One region of the Nocardia sp. PE-7 genome, then DNA from elsewhere that is predicted to be linked to it. Evidence: riboswitches for the same ligand, from Rfam matches in the RefSeq annotation. Region 1 holds a riboswitch; the other holds the start of a gene.
What was found. A riboswitch is a leader RNA that binds a small molecule or an ion and turns the genes downstream of it on or off. The one in region 1 is predicted to bind cobalamin.

Region 1 (3,451 bases):
CGCGGCGTCGAGTCCGGTCATCGCGCGCTCACCTCGTCGAATCGGGCCCAGCCGTGCGAGTTCGGCACCGCCGCGGGCAGTCGCTCGAAGCGATCGCCCGCGGCGCTGTTCCACGCGGTGTTGCCGAAGAATACGAATCCACCCCGGTCGTAGAGGATTTCGTGCATCGTGCGGTAGATCGCCGCCCGCCCTTCCTCGGTGGGGGTCGACTGCGCCTTGACATACAGTGCGTCGAATTCGGCATCGGACCACTTCGTCCGATTCTGTGGCGATCCGGTGAGCAGGCGCGACGCGAAATGGTTCGGAACGGGCAATGGCCCGGACTGACCCATCGTGAGGTGACCGGTGTTGAGCGCGTCGGTGTAATAGGTGTCCTTCGATCCGAGCACGACATTGACCTTCACCCCGCAGCGGCTCGCGTGCTCGGCGAAAAGTCGTGCCGACTCGACGAATCCATGCGCGACCGGCGCGGTGAAGAGGTCGAACGAGAGCTCACGCACCCCGGCGCGACGCAGCAACCGGCCCACCTCGTCGGGATCGAAGCTGTGCTGCGGCAGGTCGGCGTAGTACTGGAACCCCTTGCCGAATACATCGTTGGCGATCTCGCCGTTGCCCTCGAGCGCCACCTTGACCAACTCGTCGCGATCGAGCATCCGCATCACCGCGCGGCGCACATCAGGATTGTCGAACGGGGCGCGGTCGGTCTTCATGGCGAAGAAGTAGATGCCGCTGTTGGGGGTGGCCGCGAGCGTCACGCCGCGTCGTCCCTGCAGGGTCCGTGCCGCCGACGGCGTGAGGTTGTCGGCGTAGTCGATCTCGCCGCTCTGCACCGCCGCGAGCCGGGCGTCGGACTCCGCGCTGACGATGCGAAGTCGACGAATCGACGGGGCGCCGTCCCAGTAGCGATCGTTGGCGGTTGCTACGAATTCCTTTCCAGCCGTGAAGGAGTCGAAAACGAACGGACCCGTGCCCACCGGCCGCTCGAAGTCGGTCGCCCCATTCGGCACGATCTTCGTCCCGTAGGCCGACAGTGCGATCAGGAACTCGAAAGAGGGCTCCTTCAGCACGATCTCCACCGTGCGCGCATCGATGGCGCGGCTCTGGGCGAGGTCGACCTTGTCGAGCGACGAGGCGGCGATGAACGGGCGACGCTGCGGCGGGCCGAGCACCCGCGCGAAGGTGTAGAGGACGTCGTCGGCGCCGAAGGCTTTTCCGTTGTGCCAGGCGGCATCTCGCAGGGAGATGCGCCACCGGGTCCCGTCGGCGTTCGGCTCGGCCGCCGTCGCGAGGCGGGGAATCGGCGTCATCGTCTCGTCGATCTCGAACAATCCGTCATAGACCGATTTCATCCGGGCTTCGTCGATGAACAGCGTGTTCACGCCGGGATCGATGCCCTCGCCGGCGCCCGAGCCCTGGAAGGCGGCAGTGAAGGTGTCGACCGAGTTCCCGGACGGCGTCGACCGGTTGCACCCGGCGAGGACGGTGCCCGCGGCGAGTGCGCCACCGAGCAGGAATGTGCGGCGTCGCAGGTTCGGTGGCTGCATGAAGGCTCCTATCGCGTTGGCTCTCACGCGACGAAGACATGCGGAAACAAGCCACGACCGGTGTGGCTCGGTTCGGCGCATCGATCAATACCCACGTGATCACGACCGTTTCAACAGTTCATCCGCAGGTATCTGGCTTCGGCTCGCGGACGAGCCTCACAGTTGCGGGACAGCCCCGGACTCACACCGGTCTTCCCTACGGACAGGCGATATCCTACGCACACCGGTGAAAACCGGTGTCGGTACGGACCCGTGGACGCGCCCGTCGGGCGCCGTCACCGGTCACCGCCATTCGGCTCGCGGGAACTCGGACCGGGGGTTGCATAATGACGGGGTGCATTCTGGTGATGGTCTGTTCGATCGACGCCTGTCCGACCGCGCGCGTGAAGTGATCCGCCAAGGTGCCGAGATCGCGCTGAACGCGCCGGAGGAGTGGCTCGACGAGCTCTACGACGCCACGCTGCTCAAGACCAGCCTGCGCGCCATCGCCGGGGATCCGTTGCTGGCCGAGGCAGTGCGGCGCGTCAATCGTGCGAACCTGCTGCACTGGGCATCGGCCAACGTGGCCGATCCGGGGATGCCGGTGCCGATCAACCTCGGCGCCGACCAGATCGCCATCGTGCGCGACCTGGTCCGCCGCGGCTTGAACGAGGCCGCTCTCCAGGCCTATCGCGTCGGTCAAGACGTTGCCTGGCGGCGGTGGATGTCCATCATCTTCATCCTGACGACCGAGCCGTTCGAGCTCCAGGAGGTCTTCGAGGTTTCCGCCGCGTCGATAGCCGACTTCGTCGACGGCACCGTCGAGGCGATCACCGAGGTCATCGACGACGAGCGTGACGAGCTGGCCCGCGGTTCGTATGCCGAACGGCGGGAGATGATCTCGCTCATCCTCGAAGGCGAACCGATCAATGTCGAGCGTGCTTCGATCAGGCTCGGCTACCGGCTCGATACGACCCATACCGCGGCCATCGCCTGGAGTGGCATTCCCGGTGCCGAACTGGAGGAACCGCATCGGGTGACCAGGGCACTCGCGCAGGCCACCGGTGCGGCGACGGCACTGAGTCTGCTCGCCAGCGCGGCCACCCTGTGGGTGTGGGTGCCGGGCCCGACGCCTCCCGATCTCGCGATCCTGACCGAGGCGATGGACCATATTCCCGGGGTGCGAATCGCCATCGGCTCGACCGGTCGAAACGTCGCGGGTTTCCGGACGAGTCACCTCGACGCTCAGGCCGCGCACCGGATCCTCGCTCGCCCACACAGCACGCGGCGTCTGGTCACCTTCGGTGAAGTGCAGCTGACTTCGCTGATCACCGAAAACGGCGCTCAGGCGGACCGTTTCATCAAGTACACCCTCGGCGAGCTGGAACATGCCGACAGCGAACTGCGCGAATCGGTGCTCGTCTACCTCAACGAGCAATGCAACGCCACGCGCGCCGCGGCCCGCCTGTTCACCCACCGGAACACGATTCTGCGCAGGCTCGCCCGCGCGGACGAGTTGTTGCCTCGACCCCTGGCGGACAACAGCGTGCACGTCGCGGTCGCGCTGGACGCGCTGTACTGGCGACAGAGCACGCCACAGCCGATGTGAGCTCGCCACGGTCTATTGCGCCGGGCAGACCGGGGTGAGGCGATGAGTGCCGCGCAGGCCCTTGAGGGTGGCGTCCCGAGGGGTCCCGATCGTGAGATCTGTCGTGCTGCCGATGGCTTCCAGTACCGGCTCGCTGACGAGGACCTCGCCGCCCTCGGCCTGCGCGGTGACGCGCGCGGCCATGGCGACGTTGCGGCCGAACAGATCGTCGCCACGGCGGACGGAGGACCCCATGTGGATGCCGATCCGGACTCTGAAATCGGTGTCGCCGCGCGACGATTCGGCGTCCTTGGTCAGCGCCGCCTGGATGGCGAGTCCG
Region 2 (3,451 bases), 1.2 Mb from region 1:
CCTCGGTGGTGATGCGGCACTGCAGCGCGGCACCGCGGATCTGCACCGTCTCCTGGCTCAGACCCAGGTCAGCCAGGGATTCCCCCGCCGCGATCCGCAGCTGCGACTGCACCAGGTCGACGTCGGTGATCTCCTCGGTGACCGTGTGCTCCACCTGGATGCGCGGGTTCATCTCGATGAACACGTGGTTGCCACGCTCGTCCAGCAGGAACTCCACAGTCCCCGCGTTGATGTAGCCGATCTGGCGGGCGAAGGCCACCGCGTCGGCGCAGATACGTTCGCGCAGTTCGGGCGACAGGTTCGGAGCGGGCGCGAGCTCGATCACCTTCTGGTGGCGACGCTGCAGCGAACAGTCGCGCTCGAACAGGTGCATCACATTGCCGTGCTGGTCGGCCAGGATCTGTACCTCGATGTGGCGCGGATTCACCACCGCCTGTTCGAGGAACACCGTCGGATCACCGAACGCCGACTCCGCTTCCCGCGACGCCGCTTCGATCGACTCACGCAAGAGCTCCGGCGTGGCGACCCGGCGCATGCCACGACCACCACCACCGGCGACGGCCTTGACGAAGATCGGGTATTCGAGTTCGGCTGAGGCAGTGAGCAATTCGTCGATATCGGCCGAGGGCGCGCTGGACTTCAGCGTCGGCAGACCGGCCGCCTTGGCCGCTTCGATGGCCGTGGCCTTGTTGCCCGCCATCTCGAGGATCTCGGCGGTGGGGCCGATGAACGTGATGCCCTCGGCGGCACAGGCCGCGGCGAGGTCGGGGTTCTCCGACAGGAAGCCGTAGCCGGGGTAGATCGCGTCGGCGCCCGCGCTCTTGGCGGCCTCGACGATCGCCTCGATCGACAGATACGCGCGAACCGGGTGGCCCTCTTCGCCGATCTGGTAGGACTCGGCCGCCTTGAGGCGATGCACCGAATTGCGATCCTCGTACGGGAATACCGCGACCGTTCCGATGCCGAGTTCGTAGGCCGCGCGGAAGGCACGGATAGCGATCTCACCACGATTTGCGACCAAGACTTTCGAGAACATTGGCCTACGGTACCCGGCCGTGAGGCGCGGTCGGACACGCAAGGTGGCTTCGCAGCAATCTTCACACCGCACACCCGCCCACCTGCGAAGTTGCGTTCATCAGGCCGTCACATCTCACCGCGTGGAGCCGCCCGCGGTGCGCGTGGTGGACCTCGGCGCAACCGCAGGTCACGGCCCTGTTCGCGACGGGGCGGTGTCCCGCGCCCCCGTCGAGGGCCTATGCTGAGGGCGCAGCTGGTTCGCCCGCGCGGTGGAAGAGTCGGAGCCCCGACCTCCCGCGTAGGCGTCGAAACCCGGGTGCGGATCATGTTCCGCACCGGGTGAGAGGGAACCCGGTGAGAATCCGGGACTGTCCCGCAGCGGTGAGCGGGAACGACCGCCGTCAACAGCACTGGGCATCATGCCTGGGAAGCGACGGCCAGTAGGTCGGTCGATCACACGACCGGTGCCCGCGAGTCCGAAGACCTGCCGACTGTGCCGGATACGCCGTATCCGGCGGCCACCGCCTCGTGGATCGGGCGCGCGGACCACCGATGCCGACTGTCGTATCTTTCGCGACGTGTCCGGTCCTGTGGCGTGCGCCCGCGAAAAGGCGACGGCTCTCCCTGCACGACACTGGAGAATCTCCGTGACTGTTTCGCACACCCCTTTCACCGCAACGGTTCTCGGCCTACCGCGAGTGGGCCCGAACCGGGAACTCAAGCGCGCCACCGAGTCCTACTGGGCGGGCCGCGCCGATGCCGCGCACCTGCACGCGGTCGGCCGTCAGCTCCGTCGAGCCCAGCTCACCGAATTGGCCGCGGCGGAACTCGATTCGGTGCCGGTGGGCACCTTCTCCTACTACGACCAGATGCTCGACACCGCAGAACTGCTCGGCGCTCTGCCGCCGCGCGTCGCCACCATCGCCGATCCGCTCGACCGCTATTTCGCGGCCGCGCGCGGCACCGACACGGTCGCTCCGCTGGAGATGACCAAGTGGTTCGACACCAACTACCACTACCTGGTGCCCGAAATCGACGCGGCCACCACCTTCTCACTGCATCCCGGCAAGCTGCTGACCGAACTCGACGAAGCGATCGAGCTCGGCGTCCCCGCACGTCCGGTGGTGATCGGTCCGATCACCTTCCTGAAGCTGGCCAAGGCCACCGGTGGTGCCGCGCTCGAGCGTCTGCCCGAGCTGGTGCCGCTCTACCTCGACCTGCTGGCCCAGCTGGCGGACGCGGGCGCGCAGTGGGTACAGATCGATGAGCCGGTGCTGGTCACCGACCTGACCGAGGCGGAGATCGCCCTGGTCGGCCAGACCTACAGCGCGCTGTCGGCCGCACAGAACCGGCCCGCGATCCTGGTCGCCACCTACTTCGGGCACCCCGACGCCGCCCTGGCGGTGTTGGCCGAGACCGAGATCGAGGGTGTCGCTCTCGATTTCACCGCGGGCGCCGATATCGCGGCGGTCGCCGCGCTGCCTGCCCTGGCTCGTAAGTTGCTGGTGGCAGGCGTGGTCGACGGCCGCAATATCTGGCGCGCCGACCTCGACGCCGTTCTCGGCACCCTGGGCACGCTGCTCGGCAGCGCCGATTCGGTGGCGGTGTCGAGTTCGTGCTCGCTGCTGCACGTGCCGTATTCGCTGGCCCCCGAGACCGGACTGGACGAGCGGCTGCGCTCGTGGCTGGCCTTCGGCGCCGAGAAGGTCGACGAGGTGCGCGTGCTGGCCACCGCGCTCACCGCGGGTGTCGACACCGTCGCCGACGACCTGGCCGCGGCCCGCGCCGCCGCCGACTCACGCCGGACCGACCCGCGACTGCACAACGAGCAGGTCCGGGCCCGATTGGCCGAACTCGACGAGCACGACCTGACCCGCTCCCCCGCCGACGAGCGTCGCACCCTGCAGCGCGATCACCTCGACCTGCCGGCGCTGCCGACCACCACCATCGGCTCCTACCCGCAGACCTCCGCCATCCGGCTGGCCCGCGCCGCGCTGCGCAAGGGCGAGATCGACCAGGCCGAGTACGTCGGGCGGATGCGGGCCGAGATCGCCGATGTGATCACCCTGCAGGAAAAACTCGGTCTCGACGTACTGGTGCACGGCGAACCCGAACGCAACGACATGGTGCAGTACTTCGCCGAACTGCTGGACGGTTTCGCCGTCACCGACGCGGGCTGGGTGCAGTCCTACGGAACTCGCTGCGTGCGCCCGCCGATCCTGTTCGGCGATGTGACCCGGCCCGAGGCGATGACGCTGTCCTGGATCGGGTACGCCCAGTCGTTGACCACCAAGCCGGTCAAGGGCATGCTCACCGGCCCGGTGACCATCCTGGCGTGGTCGTTCGTCCGCGACGACCAGCCGCTGGGTGAGTCGGCCCGCCAGGTCGCGCTCGCCATCCGGGACGAGACCGTCGACCTGGAAGCTCAGGGCAC

Region 2: linked by a shared signal. The riboswitch ahead of metE (5-methyltetrahydropteroyltriglutamate--homocysteine S-methyltransferase) and the one ahead of QX204_RS17495 (ABC transporter substrate-binding protein) in region 1 are both predicted to bind cobalamin.

The regions. Positions count from the first base shown of each region.
Region 1 is NZ_CP129614.1:3,691,679-3,695,129, reverse strand. It holds gene QX204_RS17500 (class I SAM-dependent methyltransferase) at 1-21, opposite strand, end outside; gene QX204_RS17495 (ABC transporter substrate-binding protein) at 18-1,544, opposite strand; cobalamin riboswitch at 1,650-1,781, opposite strand; gene QX204_RS17490 (PucR family transcriptional regulator) at 1,879-3,132, shown strand; gene QX204_RS17485 (adenylate/guanylate cyclase domain-containing protein) at 3,145-3,451, opposite strand, start outside.
Region 2 is NZ_CP129614.1:4,880,912-4,884,362, forward strand. It holds gene QX204_RS23025 (pyruvate carboxylase) at 1-1,036, opposite strand, end outside; cobalamin riboswitch at 1,327-1,524, shown strand; gene metE (5-methyltetrahydropteroyltriglutamate--homocysteine S-methyltransferase) at 1,665-3,451, shown strand, end outside.